Regions from separate parts of the Enterocloster citroniae genome, predicted to be linked through region 1. Evidence: predicted binding sites of a transcription regulator. Region 1 holds the regulator's gene; each other region holds the start of a gene.
What was found. Region 1 encodes NrdR, which represses ribonucleotide reductase genes. Its sites were predicted from a motif close to CACAANATNTTGTG; they were not measured.
Positions count from the first base shown of each region.

Region 2: nrdD (anaerobic ribonucleoside-triphosphate reductase) is a predicted target of NrdR. The motif match lies at 3,530-3,543, and genes of this name have one in related genera.
Region 3: ABID13_RS17470 (ribonucleoside triphosphate reductase) is a predicted target of NrdR. The motif match lies at 3,556-3,569, and genes of this name have one in related genera.

Region 1 covers NZ_JBEPLZ010000001.1:249,578-255,520, reverse strand. Annotated here, with positions in the region: gene ABID13_RS01140 (hypothetical protein) at 1-553, shown strand, start outside; gene ABID13_RS01135 (PRC-barrel domain-containing protein) at 643-936, shown strand; gene aroD (type I 3-dehydroquinate dehydratase) at 1,193-1,957, opposite strand; gene nrdR (transcriptional regulator NrdR) at 2,133-2,585, shown strand; gene ABID13_RS01120 (YqeG family HAD IIIA-type phosphatase) at 2,615-3,121, shown strand; gene aroE (shikimate dehydrogenase) at 3,151-4,539, shown strand; gene efp (elongation factor P) at 4,676-5,233, shown strand; gene argS (arginine--tRNA ligase) at 5,331-5,943, shown strand, end outside.
Region 2 covers NZ_JBEPLZ010000019.1:64,913-70,855, forward strand. Annotated here, with positions in the region: gene ABID13_RS20500 (response regulator) at 1-561, opposite strand, end outside; gene nrdG (anaerobic ribonucleoside-triphosphate reductase activating protein) at 725-1,243, opposite strand; gene nrdD (anaerobic ribonucleoside-triphosphate reductase) at 1,245-3,404, opposite strand; gene ABID13_RS20515 (hypothetical protein) at 3,764-4,003, opposite strand; gene ABID13_RS20520 (LacI family DNA-binding transcriptional regulator) at 4,294-5,322, opposite strand; gene ABID13_RS20525 (PTS transporter subunit IIBC) at 5,710-5,943, shown strand, end outside.
Region 3 covers NZ_JBEPLZ010000014.1:38,480-44,422, reverse strand. Annotated here, with positions in the region: gene ABID13_RS17495 (helix-turn-helix domain-containing protein) at 1-68, opposite strand, end outside; gene ABID13_RS17490 (helix-turn-helix transcriptional regulator) at 220-468, opposite strand; gene ABID13_RS17485 (dCTP deaminase/dUTPase family protein) at 654-1,169, shown strand; gene ABID13_RS17480 (tetratricopeptide repeat protein) at 1,176-2,162, shown strand; gene hflX (GTPase HflX) at 2,164-3,441, shown strand; gene ABID13_RS17470 (ribonucleoside triphosphate reductase) at 3,756-5,943, shown strand, end outside.

The sequences.
Region 1 (5,943 bases):
CAGCCAGAACGGGACCGGACCGAATCAGGGAGAACCGGTCTATAAGACAGCGCCTCCATCCTATTCAGGACAGCAGGAGCCGGTGCATCAGGGCGCGGGGCGGCACCAGGACCCAGGCCAGGTGCAGGATCCAGGTCAGCTGCAGGTTCCGGATCAGCGGGGGCCGGTATGTCAGCAGGGACCAGGATATCAGAAGGGACCAGGATATCAGCAGGGGTATCAGGGGGATGGGCAGAATCAGTACCAGACCCAATATCAGACCCAATATCAGACCCAGTACCGGAAACCCGCTGAGGATAAGAACGGCATGGCCATCACTTCACTGGTCATGGGAATCCTGGCCCTGGTCACATGCTGCTGCAACTGGATTGCCATAGTGTTTGGAATTCTCGGAATCATATTTGCCATTATGTCAAAGGGGGAGAATGGGCTGAGCGCACAGGCAAAGGCTGGACTGATCCTTTCTATTGTGGGCGTTGTTATAAATATCATCATGCTTATTCTTGTCATTGCAATGCAGGTGATCGGCCTGGTCCCGGAGTTGTTACCGTAGTTTTTGGAGTGCTGTTTTTCCCTGTCCAATTTAAATTTCCGGATAGGGAAAGGCAGTGACAAAGTCTAAATGGGTTCAGGGCTGCATATATAAGTAGTAAGAAGCAGCCGGAGGTTACGACTACGCGGATCTATGATTTAAAGCAAAAGGAAGTAATCAATGTAAAGACCTGCAAACGCCTGGGGTTTGTGGGGGATGTGGATTTTGATATGGAGACAGGGTGCCTGCTGGCTCTGATCGTGCCCGGCCCGGGCTGTATCTGCGGTTTTCTTGGAAGGGAAAAGGAGTATATCATTCCCTTCTGTGACATCTGCCAGGTGGGCAATGACATTATTCTGGTGGATATAAAAGAAAAAGAAGTGACGGAGAACATAAAATGCTGATCAGGACACACGGCTTTGCGTCTGACAAAAAATTATAATCCAAACGGAGGAGTGGCCGGCAGGGTATACCCTGCCGGCCGGTTTGTGAGAAAAAGTTGTATGAAAAGCATTAGCTTTTTTACATTTTTTACAATACAGGAAAAATGTGATGATTCTATGTGCTGTTTGTGAAAAAAATGTGAAATCCCCCCCGGCTAATCCGTGATCCATCGCGGCGCTGACATCAAAACCATCCGGGTAGAGGATTCGCAACTGCTCAGCCCGTGAGCCCTCTGTGCATGGTCTCCAGAATCATCTTTAACTCCGTCACATCAATCTGTCCCGGAGCGGAGGCGTCCCCCACGGAGCCAAAGGTCAGACAGGATCCGAATATTTCCCCGCTTAACCGGCTGACCAGCCCGGTGCCCTTCATGGACATGGAGATAACAGGGCAGGAGAGGGTGCGAAAAGCTTGTTCCGTGGCTGATAAAAGCGTGAGCACATCCGCCGGGGAGTTTGGCATGACTGCGATCTTTGCAATGTCCGCGCCAAGGGCTTCCATGTGTTTCAGGCGGTTTAAGATCTCCTCTTTATCCGGTGTGGCGCTGAAGTCATGGCTGGACAGGATGACCCTGATCCCGTTTCGGTGGGCCAGATCCGTCAATTCCCGGACGATCCCATCTCCTGTAAACAGCTCCACATCCACTATGTCGATGAACCCCGAACCAATGGCCCGGCGCAGCAGCTCGCAGTAGGCGTCCGCGGAGGCGGGCAGATTACCTCCCTCCTTATGGGTGCGGAAGGTAAAGAGAAGGGGAATGCCCTTAAGGGCATCTGTGAGGCCGGGAAGGGGCTCCAGGGAGGTGTCGGGGCTTAGGATCCCCTCATACCAGTCAGCCCTCCACTCTGCCACATCAATGGGAAGAGAAGGAAAGCGCGCGGCTTCCTTAATAAGGACCTCATAGCCGGTGGCGACCAGGGGAGCGCATATTTTTGGGATCCCTTCCCCGAAAACAATATTTTTAACCTTGAGAGTATTCATGTGGAATCAGCCTTTCTGTACATTTGGTTTATTTATGGGTCTTATTATAAGGCGGGACATGGGATTCGTCCAGACACTTGCGAAAATAAATACAAAGTCCTTGCGATTCAAACCTTATTCGGTTAAAATATATGAAGCACTTAAGCCGTGAATGAAGGAAAGGACGTATAAAAAGATGAAATGCCCATATTGCAATGAACAGGATACAAAGGTCATTGATTCCAGGCCTGCGGATGACAACAGTTCCATCCGCAGGCGCCGACAGTGTGAGAGCTGCGGAAAGCGGTTCACAACCTATGAGAAGCTGGAGACCATGCCGCTTATGGTGATCAAGAAGGACGATTCCAGGGAGACATATGACCGCTCCAAGATTGAGGCCGGAATCATCCATTCCTGCCATAAGCGCCCTGTATCAACACAGCAGATCAACACTGTGATCGATGAGATCGAGAACCAGATTTTTAACATGGAGGAAAAGGAGGTCCCCACCTCTGTCATCGGTGAACTGGTGATGGAGAAGCTGAAGATGCTGGATGAGGTGGCCTATGTGAGGTTTGCTTCCGTGTACAGGGAGTTTAAGGATGTGAACACGTTTATTGATGAGATTGGAAAGCTGCTTAAGAAATAAGCGGATGAAAGAAAGGATCAATGTAAATTATGCTGGAAATGTTTTACCCCAGGCGGTACGAGGTATCGGCCTATGTGATTCCCTATGACCACTATCACGCCAATGGGATCCGGGGCGCCATATTTGATATCGACAACACCCTGGCAAACCATGATGCACCGGCGGATGACCAGGCCGTGGAGTTGTTTGAACACCTTCATCAGATCGGCATGAACACATGCCTGCTGTCCAATAATAAGGAACCCAGGGTCAAACACTTTGCGGACAAGGTGGGATCAGCTTATATACACAAGGCAGGGAAACCAAAGCGGGACGGCTATGAGCGGGCCATGGAGCGGATGGGCACGGATCGGGAGACGACTATCTTTGTGGGGGACCAGCTTTTTACAGATGTATACGGCGCCAACAGGGCCGGTATCTACAGTATTTTGGTAAAACCCATGAATCCGAAGGAGGAGATACAGATCGTCCTGAAGCGGTATCTGGAAAAACCGGTACTGTATTTTTATAAAAGACAATGCCGCAGGAAGGCATGAGAAGAAGGATTAGGGAGCGAGACAGCAAAATGGACGGAAAGACAAGAGTGTGCGGACTCATAGCCAACCCGGTGGAGCATTCCATGTCACCGCTGATGCATAACTTTTATGCCCGGCGGACAGGGGTGAACCTGGCCTATGTGCCCTTTAAAGTGGAAAATGAGCAGGTGGGGGACGCGGTAAAAGGTGCCTTTGCCCTGAATATCCTGGGAATGAACGTGACCGTGCCCCATAAACAAAGGGTCATGGAATTCCTGACAGACATAGATGGGGACGCCAAAGCCATTGGTGCGGTCAACACACTGGTGCGGACGGAACATGGCTATAAGGGATATAATACGGATGCCGCCGGCCTGACTCGTGCCCTTTTGGGGGCCGGGATCCATGTGGGCGGGGAGAGGTGTATCCTGATAGGCGCAGGAGGCGCGGCCAAGGCTGCCGCCTATGTGCTGGCCAAAGAGGGAGCAGCATCCATTTACATCATGAACCGCAATCTGGACAGGGCCCAGGAGCTGGCTGAGTACATCAACCGGCTTGTGGGACGGAACCTTGCGTCCGCTCTGCCCCTGGATGGTTATGAATCCATTCCCCAGGAAAAGGGCAGATATCTGGCGATCCAGTCCACCAGCGTGGGTATGCACCCCCATGTGGAGGATGTGATCGTAGAGGACAGGTACTTTTATGAGCTGATCCATACAGGCGTGGATATCGTGTACACACCGGCCAGGACCAGGTTTATGGAACTGGTGGAGGGGGCAGGCGGAAAGGCTGTCAACGGATTGGACATGCTGCTGTACCAGGGTATTATTGCCTATGAACTTTGGAATCCCCAGGTCAGGGTGGATGAGGAGACTATCTCCATGGCAAGGCAGCTGATCCAGGACCATCTGTCCATGTCACAGGCAAAGCATAACCTGATCCTGATTGGGTTTATGGGAGCCGGAAAGACCAGTGTGGGCGACTGCTATGCCAGGGAGTACGGCCTTCCTATCATTGATACGGACCAGAGGATCGAGGCAGCGGCCGGTATGGCCATTTCCAAGATCTTTGCCACCCAGGGGGAGGAGGCTTTCCGCAGGCTTGAGACAGGCGTGCTGGAGGAATTGCTGGCCCATACGGACCACTCCATCATCTCTGTGGGAGGCGGGCTTCCTTTGCGGGAGGAGAACAGGATCCTTCTTAAAAAACTGGGCTGCGTGGTGTATCTGGATGTTTCTCCAGAGACTGTGATGGACAGGATTGGAAGGGATGTATCCGACAGGCCCATGCTTCAGGGCGGGGATGTGGAATCAAGGATCCGCGGCCTGCTGGCAATGCGCCGCCCGGTCTATCTGGAAGCATCCCATGTGATCGTGGATGTAAACGGACGCAGCGTGGAGGAAATTGTGGAAGAGATACATTGCAGGGCCGGAATTTAACTGTATTTTGGAGAAATTTGCACTGCCGGGAAAAAAAACCTTGAAAATGCTGTCTACATAGTATAGAATATAAAAGATTAAAGTCTTACCTGGCGCTTTCGCGGCGCCGTGAACGAACTCAAGGAGGAATATCTTTATGATATCAGCAGGTGATTTTAGAAATGGCGTTACACTGGAAATTGATGGACAGGTTGTTCAGATCATGGAATTCCAGCATGTTAAGCCTGGCAAGGGCGCTGCCTTCGTGCGTACCAAACTTAGAAACGTAATTAACGGAGGCGTTGTAGAGCGCACTTTCCGTCCGACTGAAAAATTCCCACAGGCCAGGATTGACAGAGTAGATATGCAGTACCTTTACGCTGACGGCGACCTGTTTAACTTCATGAACCAGGAAACATATGATCAGGTTGCCCTGAATCATGATATTATCGGCGATGCCCTGAAGTTTGTTAAGGAGAACGAAGTATGTAAGGTTTGTTCTTACAACGGCAATGTGTTCTCTGTGGAGCCTCCCCTGTTTGTAGAGCTGGAGATCACTGAGACAGAGCCGGGCTTTAAGGGTGACACGGCTCAGGGAGCCAACAAGCCTGCAACCGTAGAAACCGGTGCTACCGTATATGTACCTTTATTTGTGGAGATCGGCGACAAGATTAAGATTGATACAAGGACCGGCGAGTATCTTTCACGTGTATAATGATCTGTAAAAAAGAGCTTATGAATTGCTCCGGCGTCAGCCGGGGCACTTTTAGCTTTCCCGGAAGGAATTGTTATAGCAAAGGAGAACGCATACTGTGAAGAAAATTCTGGATATGATGGAGCAGGAGCTGAAGCAGGCATTTGCAGCCTGCGGGTATGAGGAGAAATTCGCCAAGGTCGTATTATCCAACCGCCCGGACCTGTGCGAGTACCAGTGTAACGGAGCCATGGCAGCTGCCAAGGCATATAAGAAGAAACCCATCGACATAGCTTCGGCTGTGGTGGAAAAGCTGACCGGAGAGGGCGGCCATCCTGTATTCAAGGAGGCGGTGGCTGTTATGCCCGGCTTTATCAATCTGAAGCTGTCGGAGCAGTTCCTGTCCGGCTATGTGAATGGAATGGCTGCCGGTGATAAACTGGGGCTGGAAGCGCCGGAACGCCCTGAGACCGTAATGGTGGATTACGGAGGGGCCAATGTGGCAAAGCCGCTTCATGTGGGCCATCTGAGGGCTGCCATTATCGGTGAGAGCATCAAGCGCATGGGACGGTTCCTGGGCCATAAGATGATCGGTGATGTGCATCTGGGAGACTGGGGGCTGCAGATGGGGCTGATCATTGAGGAATTGAGGGACAGAAAACCGGAGCTGGTGTATTTTGACCAGACATACACAGGGGAATTCCCCTCCCAGGCTCCCTTTACCATCAGTG
Region 2 (5,943 bases), on a different contig from region 1:
ATCCGTGGAAAACTGGATAATGCCGCAGGGCACGGAATTATAGAGCTGGCTCAGGAAATCCGCCTGCTGCTTATATTCCTGTTCCCTGCGCTTTAGCACTCCCTCCAGTCTCAGATATTCCTCCCTTCCGGCTTCCGCCGGAAACAGCTCTCCCTCCTGGATGTCCTGGAAGGGCACCGAGTTATGGATATGGACAACCTTCAGTTCCCCGTCCTGTTCCTGAAACACAAAGGTGACCCTCTGCTGCACCTTGACATACACGCCAGTGCCTTCCTTGGACTGGAGCCGGCTGGTTCCCTCGCACAGGTAACAGCCGCCGCCCAGGCATCGGACCTCATACACTTCATCATACATATCGCAGGGTGACAGGTCCTCCCGGCCGGCCAGGAAACAGGCGGCCACCGCCTCTTTTCCCTCCGCCTTCTGCAGTTCCCCTGCCCCAAGCCAGACAATATCATCTGCAAAGGTGGATATCAGGAAGTCCACATCACAATCACAAAAATATCGGTTCAGGATCTCACCGGCAAACTCCTGTATCTCTTCCTTTGACCTTTTTATCATAATAAAAGCCTCCTACGGCAAACATTACAGCTTAACTTGCAGCTGAGCTAAGTCACAACTAAATAATTATAACATTAACCCAAAGCAAACGCAACGCGCCGGGAGGCAGATATTCTTATATTCTTATCATTTTCTAACAGTTCAGACATCATTTTAAAGGCTGTTACATTTTAATCACAACATGTCCGCTGCACAGTGACCGCCTTACATCTATAATCCTCTGGTTAGAGGATCCCTTAAAGGCCAGGCTGATATCCTTTAACTCCTCCACAAACCTTCCGTCCACCAGCACATCGATCATGCCCAACATCTCATCCGTGACCTCACACCTGGCCCTGCTTTCCTGTAAAAGCTCCCGGTCCAGCAGATATCCCGTATAACACCAGATATCCTTTTGAGGATATTTCTCTTTTACCTGTCTTAAAAGCCCCGCCAGCACACGCTGGTTTTCCGGCTCAAAGGGTTCTCCGCCCAAAAGGGTAAGGCCGTTTATATATTCCGGGGAAAGGGCCGCCAGGATCTCCTGCTGCGTTTCCCCGGTAAAAGGACGGCCGAAGGCGAAATCCCAGGCCTCCTGGTTAAAGCAGTTTGTGCAGTGATGGGAACAGCCTGACACAAACAAGGATACCCTGACACCCTCTCCGTTGGCAATGTCATATTTTTTGATCGCACCGTAGTTCATATTATAAATGCAGCACCCTTTCCTTTATCTCCTGGGTCCTTCCCTGGTTCCAAAACTGGGTTCCGATATAACCGCAGGTCCTTCTGGCCACGTTCAGCTTATTCTCATCCCGGTTTCCGCACTTGGGGCATTCCCACACAAGCTTTCCGCTCTCGTCTGTGACGATCTTTATCTCTCCGTCAAACCCGCATTCCTGGCAATAATCGCTCTTTGTATTCAGCTCCGCGTACATAATGTTGTCATAGATATAACGGATCAGCTGGAGCACGGCGGGAATGTTGTGCTGCATGTTGGGGACCTCCACATAGCTGATGGCGCCGCCTGTGGAAAGCGCCTGGAACTGGGACTCGAATTTCAGCTTGGAAAACGCATCGATCTCCTCCGACACATTCACATGATAGCTGTTGGTAATATAGCTTCTGTCCGTGATCCCCTCAATGATCCCAAAACGCTTCTGAAGGCATTTCGCAAACTTGTAGGTAGTGCTTTCAATGGGGGAACCGTAGATGCTGAAACCAATATTGGTCTCCTCCTTCCAGCGGTTACACGCCTTATTCATATACTCCATCACTTCCAGGGCAAAGGGAGTTGCTCCGGGGTCTGTGTGTGACAGCCCTGTCATATACTTCACGCACTCATAAAGTCCCGCATATCCAAGGGAAATGGTGGAGTATCCGCCGTACAGCAGACGGTCAATGGTTTCTCCCTTTTTCAGCCTTGCCAGCGCGCCGTTCTGCCAGAGGATGGGCGCCGCGTCTGACAGGGTTCCTTTCAGGCGGTTGTGCCGGCACATAAGGCCCCGGTAACACAGATCCAGCCTTTCATCAAACAGCTTCCAGAAAGCGTCCATATCCCCGCCTGAGGACAGGGCCACATCCACCAGATTGATGGTCACCACTCCCTGGTTAAAACGGCCGTAAAACTGGTAGTTCCCATTCTCATCCTTCCACGGGCTCAGCGCACTGCGGCATCCCATCACCGGGAAGCAGTTGCCTTCCTTCAGCTCTTTCATCTTTTTCTCGGAAATATAATCGGGGACCAGACGTTTTGCCGTACATTTGGCAGCCATCTCAGTGAGGTAATAATACTCGGTCCCTTCCTCTATATTATCCTCCTCCAGCACATAGATCAGCTTGGGGAATGCGGGGGTGATCCATACGCCGGACTCATTCTTTACGCCCTGGTAACGCTGCTTTAGGGTTTCCTCAATGATCATGGCCAGGTCTTTCTTCTCCCGCTCATTCCCTGCCTCGTTCAGGTACATGAACACGGTCAGGAATGGGGCCTGCCCATTGGTGGTCATCAGTGTGATGACCTGGTACTGTATGGTCTGCACGCCCTTGATCACCTCTTTGCGCAGCCTGTTCTCCACCACCTCATGGATGGCTTCGTCAGAAGGCGCGCAGCCGAATGTCTTAACCTCTTCCAGTACCTCTGCATAAATCTTCTTTCTGGACACGTCCACAAAGGGAGCCAGATGAGCCAGGCTGATGCTCTGCCCGCCGTACTGGTTGCTGGCCACCTGGGCAATGATCTGGGTGGCAATATTGCAGGCAGTGGAAAAGCTGTGGGGCTTTTCAATCCTGGTCTCGCTGATCACGGTTCCATTCTGCAGCATATCCTCCAGGTTTACCAGGTCACAGTTGTGCATGTGCTGGGCAAAGTAATCCGAATCATGGAAATGGATGATCCCCTCCTGGTCCGCCTCCACGATATCCTGGGGAAGAAGCATACGCTTGGTCAGGTCCTTGCTCACCTCACCGGCCATATAATCCCTCTGCACGCTGTTGACCGTGGGGTTCTTATTGGAATTTTCCTGTTTCACATCCTCATTATTACATTCGATCAAAGACAGGATACGGTTGTCCGTGGTATTGGCCTTACGGATAAGGGAGCGCTGATAGCGGTATCTCACATAATCCTTAGCCAGTTCAAACGCGCCGGTGGACATGATCTGGTTCTCCACCATGTCCTGGATCTCCTCCACAGACACCGCCCTGTTCAGTTTATCGCATTTATATTCCACATAATCGGCAATATCCTTGATCTGCTCCAGGCTCAGCTTGTTCTTTCCGGCCGCCGTATTAGCTTTTGACACAGCTACCACGATCTTGTTTATGTCAAAATCTTCTTCCGCGCCATTCCTCTTAATAATCTTCATCTTTACTACACTCCTTTATCCACATGCTTACATACCCCCCGCTTTCCCTTCAGCGGAAGTATATGGGTATCCTATCATAAAATACTGGAAAATTCTGTTGCTTGTGCAACAGTATATGATTTTAACACTAAATGTTGTGTTTTTCAAGCGGAAGATATACGATAGGATGTATTTCAGAAAAATGCCAGAAACTGTGGGACTTCCGGGAATTGGCACTGACAAAATGCCGGGAGAGGGGTCTTTTAAGACAAATGTTTTAGAACCCCTGATCTTCAGACAGACGTGCGGAGGCTCGGCTTTAGATGTACAGAAAAAGCGGGGCAAAAGGATCCGGTCCCCGATGCCCCGCCGACCGGTTTTCAATCCAGATACGTTCCCACCGGCGAAGTGTTATACTGCTTTAAAATCTCAACCATTACAGACCCATCCGGCTCCACTGACTCTGCAAGGATCTTGTACTGGGTCCTGTTCCGGTCCAGCTGCATCTTATATTTGTCCACTTCCTCCCGCACCAGCTTTACTGCCAGGTCGTGGTTGATATCCTCCTTCAGCAAAAAATGCAGGGTTTGTTTGATACATGCCGCTTTGATTCGTTTCATACTTAAATACCTTCCTTTTTTATTTTCATATTAATCTACCGGAGCGTTTTTTGTATCATAGGAATTCCGTCTGAATTTCCTATGATACAAAAAAAGGACCTGTCTCACTCAGCGAATTTGAGCGAAACAAATCCTTTTGTTTACCCGGGAAATTACTGGAGCGTGCCTGAAAATTACGATCTGCAGTCAGAACTTAACAAGCGTTCTCTTTGCTTTATTATAGCAGATTTTAAGAATTTTCGTAAGCAGAATTTTATCCGAAACAGTCCCAAAACCGGATCTAAGCCAGCCTACGGCCTTTTGTAAACAGCACAGCTGTCCCGTTCTACCAGATGATGTGGTACAATAATCTTAGTGGCAACCAGTTCGGGATTTTCCACGTGTTCGATCATCTGGGCAGCTGCCTGGGTTCCCAGCTGGCAGGAATTTACATCCACCGATGTGAGGGAGGGAACGGTCAGTCTGGCAAGAAGGGAATTGTTAAAGGAGATAATGGACACATCTCCGGGTATGGAAAGCCCCAGTTCCATACACCCCTTTTCCAGGGCCACCGCCAGGATATCATCGCTGACCAGAACTGCCGTGGGTCTGTCCGTGCGGGTCAGCAGTGCATGGAGCACCTCATTCTGCTTCTCAGGTACGGAGGGTACCTCCACACACAGTTCCGGCAAGAAACCGATCCCCCGTTCTGTCAATGCCAGCATATACCCCATCCTTCTGTCGTTGTTAAACAGCAGGGAATGGTCACCGGACAGATAGGCGATCCTCTCATGCCCCAGTTCCAGGAGATACTCAGCAGTCTCCTTGCCCGCAAGCACATTGTCGTTATCCACATAAATGGTCTGGTTCACATTCCTGTACGCCTTTCCCACCAGGACATAGAGGATCCCCTCCTCGTACAGATAATCCAGCACCGGATCCTGTTCCCTGGAATACAGGACGATAAACCCTTCCGCCAGACCTGTCCTGACCATGTTCTTGATCACCTGAAGGATCTCCTCCTCGTTCTGCCCGGTGATCACCGTATTAATGTACTGTCTCTGATTGCAGTACTGGCTGATCCCGCGGATGACCTCCAGATAAAATGCGTTCTGGTACGCCTCCCACTCCGAGGGGGGCAAAATGATGCCGATGGTCCGGGAATTCTGGGTGGCCAGGCTGCTGGCCTGGAAATTCGGCTCATATCCCAGCTTTGCCATGGCCTGGCGCACCTTCTCCTTGGTCTGGCGGCTGATGGACGGATGATCTTTGCAGGTGCGGCTTACGGTTGAGGGGGACACCCCCGCAAGGGCGGCAACATCTTTAATTGTAACAGGCATAGGACGCCTCCTTATTGATAATTTGTAACGGTTCAGGACATTCGTTGTAAAATAGATCCTTATTCTATATTGTAAGGTTTAATGCAACGTTTGTCAAACTTTTTTGCGCTGTTTGCGCGATTTAGTTTCATCATTTGCACTGTTCCCCATGATTCCCCCCTCAATACAAGAGGGGAATTTGCACAAATACAGGCTGTTTTCTTTGTGCAAATGGTAGAAAACACTTCATTTTTAAAATAAGTATTGCTTTCTTCACGCAAACAGATTATATTTAACGCAATCGGTTGCGTAATCAATGCAACATATTTTTCAACATAGCAATCCATCTAAAACGGCAACCTATTTAACACGGCAAACATGCAACAAATCATTTCAGGAGGTTACATAATGAACAAGAACACCGATGGCTGTATTGGTATCCAGATCCTCTCCCCCTTAACCGGAACTGCGGTTCCCCTGGAAGATGTCCCGGATCCGGTATTTTCCCAGAAGATCATCGGGGACGGGATCGCGGTCCTGCCCCGGGACGGCAGGCTGGTAAGCCCTGTTGACGGAGAAGTCGTCTCAGTGGCCGACACCCTTCACGCCTATGGCCTGCGCTCGGATGAGGGCATTGAAGTC
Region 3 (5,943 bases), on a different contig from region 1:
GCCAGGCGGTAATGACTCCATCCGCGTTCCTGGCAAAGTTCTTCAATGCGTTCCAGCTCAAAACTCATGTTCTCACCACCATTGTCTGAATTCTAGGAAATCTTTTGTATTATTGTATCCTAGCGGTGAAAAAAACATTAGGCTGAAAAACAATGTATAAATTATGCACTATATAGTGAATGTGGCCGCACAATTTAATAACAGTAACAAGGACCGGCATCAATCATCGAATCCCAGCATCTGATTTGGTTTGACGTTGAAGTAGTTGCAGAGTATCTTCAGTTCAATGTCAGTGACAAGCCTTTGGCCTTTTTCAATTCTTAAAATGGTAAGCTCACTGAAACTGTATCCAAGGACCTGCAGCTTTGCTGCCAGGGACCGCTGCGACAGGTGCCTTTCTTTGCGCAGTCTGCAAATCTGCTCGCCGATGAGATTCTTTCTCGGTTCAGAGTTATACGAGATTTTCATGAAGTTCCCTCTATTATGTCAGTATCGTATACTTCTAAAAATGAAGTATCCATCTCATTGTAAATGAATTTATATAAGTAGGGGATTCTAATACTGAAGCATGGAAAAATAAAGTAGAAAAATCCATGGGATTATGATAGACTGATAAGGACATTTTATTCATGAAATATAAAACAGGAGGCATCATGCAGAGAATCGCTAAATTTTATAAAGTAAGTTTTGAACAGTTCCAGGCTGACTGGGCTGATACATTTCCGGACACACCGGCGGAGCGGATCAGGGAGATCTATGAGGATATCAGGCTTCCCCGCCGCGCCACGTCAGGCTCTGCGGGATATGACTTCTTTACGCCGGTGGCAGTGAACTTAAAGCCGGGGGAGACGCTTAAGATCCCAACCGGCGTGCGTGCCCAGATGGAGGAGGGATGGGTGCTTCAGATCTTTCCGCGGAGCAGCCTGGGCTTTAAATTCCGCCTGCAGCTGAATAATACGGTGGGAATTATTGACAGCGATTATTTTTATTCGGACAACCAGGGGCATATGTTTGTCAAGATGACCAATGACACCAATGAGGGCAGGACCGTGGAACTTTCAGCCGGGACCGGATTTGCCCAGGGGATCTTTCTTCCCTTTGGGATCACTGTGGATGATGATTGCAAAGACTCACGCAACGGCGGGTTTGGAAGCACGGATGCGAGGTAGGTGAATATGGCAAATCGGGGAAGACGGGGAAATTACAGCGGACGCAGGCCCCAGGGAAACGGATATTACCAGGGGGCGGGAAAGCCGGGCAGCAATGCAAAGAGGAGGAAGCGCAGGAGGATAAGGGTGATGAAGGCGGTCATTGCCTGGGCGGTATGCGTCCTTCTCATTGGTCTGATCGCCGTGGGTACGTTCCGGGCGGTTTCCTCCGTGGCTTCTTCCAAGAAGCGGCAGATGCGCCAGGAGGGAACCCAGAAGATGGCTTCTGGGGATTACGCGGGAGCCATTGAGGACTTTGACGCGGCCCTGGAAAAGTCGGGCAAGAGATCCAAAGGATTTAACAGCGATGTCCTGATGTACAGGGCGGAGGCAGAGTATAAGCTCCGGGATTATGAGGCGTCCATCCACACCTATGACCTGCTTTTAGAGATGGAGCCATCCACAGCCTCCTATCTGTATGCACAGAGCATGTGCTATTCCCAGATGGGGGATACGGAAAATGCCGTTGCAAAATACCAGGCGGGAGCGGCTCTGGAAAAGGATGCAAAGGCATCGGCCGGAAAGATGGAAGCGCTGGTGGCGGCAGGCGGGGCATATGTGGATGCAAAAGAATACGAAAAGGCCATGGGCTTTTACCAGGATGCACTGAAGGAAGGGATGAAGCATGGGCAGATTTATAACCAGATGGGCCTTTGCCAGATGGCTGAGGAGGACTACCAGGGTGCTCTTGATTCATTTGAGCAGGGGTATGAAACGCTGGTGACCGGATATGAGCTGGGCACCGGGACATCCGCGGTCCAGGCAGCGGCAGCCCTGCCCGAGGATGCGTCCTCAGATATGGCTCTTTTAAAGGAACTGACGTATAACAGGGCCGTGGCCTACGAATACTTAAACCAATACCAGAAGGCCCTGGAGCTGTTTGAGGAGTACGTAACCGCCTTTGGCTCCAATGAAGATGCGGAACACGAGATCGCGTTCCTGAAAACAAGATAGGATGGCAGATTTGATCGATTTAAAGGAATTACAGGAAAAGGTAATACTGATAGCGGTGAGCACCGGGGAGGAGGACCACACAGAGGCATCCCTGGACGAGCTGGAGGAACTGGCAGCCACGGCAGGGGCCGTGACCATTGCCAGAGTGACGCAGAACCGGGAAAGGGTCCATCCGGGCACGTATCTTGGCAAGGGCAAGATCGATGAGGTAAGGGACCTGATCTGGGAACTTGGCGCCACGGGCGTGGTCTGTGATGATGAACTTTCACCCGCGCAGCTGAGGAACCTGGAGGATGCCCTGGACACCAAGGTGATGGACAGGACCATGGTCATCCTGGATATTTTTGCGGCCCGGGCCAACACAAGGGAGGGAAAGATCCAGGTGGAACTGGCCCAGTTAAAATACAGGGCCGTCCGCCTGGTTGGAATGCGCAACTCCCTGTCACGTCTGGGCGGCGGGATCGGGACCAGGGGACCGGGAGAGAAAAAGCTGGAAACAGACCGGCGTCTGATCCACCAGAGGATCGGGCAGCTGAAGGAAGAGTTGGAGGATGTAAAGCGGCACAGGGAAGTGACCAGGCAGCAGCGGGAGAAGAATTTCGCCCTCACAGCCGCCATTGTGGGCTATACCAACGCGGGAAAGTCCACTCTGTTAAACCGCCTTACAGGAGCGGGCATATTGGCGGAGGATAAGCTGTTTGCCACCCTGGATCCCACCACCAGAAGCTTTTATCTGGAGGACGGGCAGCAGATCCTTTTAACCGATACGGTGGGCTTTATACGCAAGCTTCCCCACCATCTGATCGAGGCGTTTAAGAGCACCCTGGAGGAAGCGCGCTACAGCGATATCATCCTTCATGTGGTGGACTGCGCCAATCCCCAGATGGACATGCAGATGCATGTGGTCAAGGAGACGCTTCGGGAGCTGGAGATCGTGGATAAAACGGTTGTGACCGTGTTTAACAAGACGGACCGGTTCAGGGAAATGGAATCGGAGGGACAGCCCCTGCAGCAGGTTCCAAGAGATTTTTCCTCAGACTACCAGGTGAGGATCTCGGCTAAAACCGGAGAAGGGCTGGATGAGCTGGAGAAAATATTTTTGACCATTATCAGAAGCAGGCGCGTCCTTCTGGAAAAGGTATATGCCTACTCCCAGGCCGGGCGCATCCAGACCATCCGCAAATACGGACAGCTGCTGGAAGAGGAATACAGAGATGACGGCATTGCTGTCAAAGCATATGTGCCCGCAGAACTTTTTGCGGAACTTTATTCCGACTGAGTTCCCGGATCGCATTTTTAAAACGCCCCCCATGGACGGCCCTGTGCCGCAAAGGCAGGCGGAATAAGGCTTTGCGGGGATTTGATAAAATAGTTATAAGTACAGGTAATAAGACACAATATCTAGTTTGATGCAAAAAGTTATGCATAGATATTGTGTTTTTCCTTGCGGTCTGCTATAATGAGTTCGTAGCTCGCTCCGGTTGGGGCGGGCCGTATATTTTCAGTTAATGCCTCCTGATTTGGCGTCAGGCACTGTGGAATGGGCTATTTGAGCCGGGAGGCAGTAGTGAGGGTTTGAAAGGAGTAAGTGGTATGATTCAGGTAACAAAGAGGGATGGGGAGATTGCGGAGTTCAGTCTGAACAAGATCACGGAAGCGATCAAAAAAGCATTCAAGGCAACAAAGAAGGATTACAATAATGAGATTCTGGAGCTGCTGTCATTAAGGGTAACTGCGGATTTTCAGAATAAGATGAAGGACGGCAGGATTTCCGTTGAGGAGATCCAGGACAGTGTGGAGCATGTCCTTGAGCAGACCGGGTATACAGATGTGGCCAAGGCCTACATTTTATATAGAAAACAGAGAGAAAAGATACGCAACATGAACAGCACCATCCTGGATTACAAGGACGTGGTCAACAGCTACGTAAAGGTGGAAGACTGGCGTGTAAAGGAGAACTCCACGGTTACATACTCAGTGGGCGGTCTTATTCTGAGCAACTCCGGCGCTGTCACCGCCAATTACTGGCTCAGTGAGATCTATGACCAGGAGATCGCCGATGCCCACCGCAATGCGGACATCCATCTTCACGATCTGTCCATGCTCACCGGATACTGTGCGGGCTGGTCCCTAAAACAGCTTCTGATGGAGGGACTGGGCGGGATCACAGGAAAGATCACCTCATCCCCTGCAAAGCATTTATCCGTGCTGTGCAACCAGATGGTCAACTTCCTGGGCATTATGCAGAATGAATGGGCGGGAGCCCAGGCATTTTCCTCCTTTGATACATACCTTGCTCCTTTTGTAAAAGTAGATAATTTAAGCTATCCGGAGGTAAAGAAGTGTATTGAATCCTTTATCTATGGCGTGAACACCCCCAGCCGCTGGGGCACCCAGGCTCCCTTTTCCAATATTACCCTGGACTGGACCGTACCCAATGATATGGCGGAGCTGAATGCCATTGTGGGCGGCAGGGAGATGGACTTTAAGTACAAGGACTGCAAGGCCGAGATGGATATGATCAACAAGGCCTTTATTGAGACCATGGTAGAGGGAGATGCCAACGGACGAGGATTCCAGTATCCCATACCCACCTACTCCATTACAAGGGATTTTGACTGGTCGGAGACAGAGAACAACAAACTTCTCTTTGAGATGACCTCCAAATATGGAACACCTTATTTTTCCAATTATATTAACAGCGATATGGAGCCAAGCGATGTGCGCAGCATGTGCTGCCGTCTTCGTCTGGACCTGCGTGAACTGCGCAAGAAGACCGGCGGATTCTTTGGGTCCGGCGAGAGCACCGGTTCCGTGGGCGTGGTCACCATCAATATGCCCAGGATCGCTTACCTGGCCAAGGACGAGGCTGATTTCTATGAGAAGCTGGATCATATGATGGATATATCCGCCCGCTCCCTGAAGACAAAGCGCCAGGTGATCACCAAGCTGCTGAACCAGGGACTTTACCCGTACACCAGAAGATATCTGGGGACCTTTGAGAACCACTTCTCCACCATTGGACTGATCGGCATGAACGAAGCCGGACTGAATGCCAAATGGGTGAGAAAGGATCTTACCAGCAGAGAATGCCAGAAGTTTACCCAGGATGTGCTGAACCATATGAGGGAGCGTCTGTCCGATTACCAGGAGATGTACGGAGACCTGTATAACCTGGAGGCCACACCGGCGGAGTCCACCTCCTACCGCCTGGCTAAGCACGACAGGGCGCGTTATCCGGAGATCATCACAGCCGGCGGGGAGGGTGAGACCCCTTACTACACCAACAGCTCCCATCTGCCAGTGAACTATACCGCGGATGTATTCGATGCCCTGGATATCCAGGATGAACTTCAGCCCCTGTACACATCCGGCACCGTATTCCATGCATTCCTGGGGGAGAAGCTGCCTGACTGGAAAGCCGCAGCGAACCTGGTGCGCACCATTGCCGAGAATTATAAGCTGCCTTACTATACCATGTCACCGACTTACTCTATCTGCAAGAGCCATGGATACCTGATCGGTGAACATTTCACCTGTCCGATCTGCGGCGGGAAGGCGGAAGTTTACAGCAGGATCACGGGGTACTACCGTCCGGTCCAGAACTGGAACGAGGGCAAGACACAGGAATACAAGGACCGCACCTCCTATGATATCGGCCGTTCCAAGTTAAAACACGGAGTGTCCAGGATCGTGGCGGAGAGCGCTGTAAAGCCGGCTCAGCCCGGTCAGGTGAAGTCCGAGAAGGCATCTGCTCCGGCTCAGCTGTATCTGTTTACAA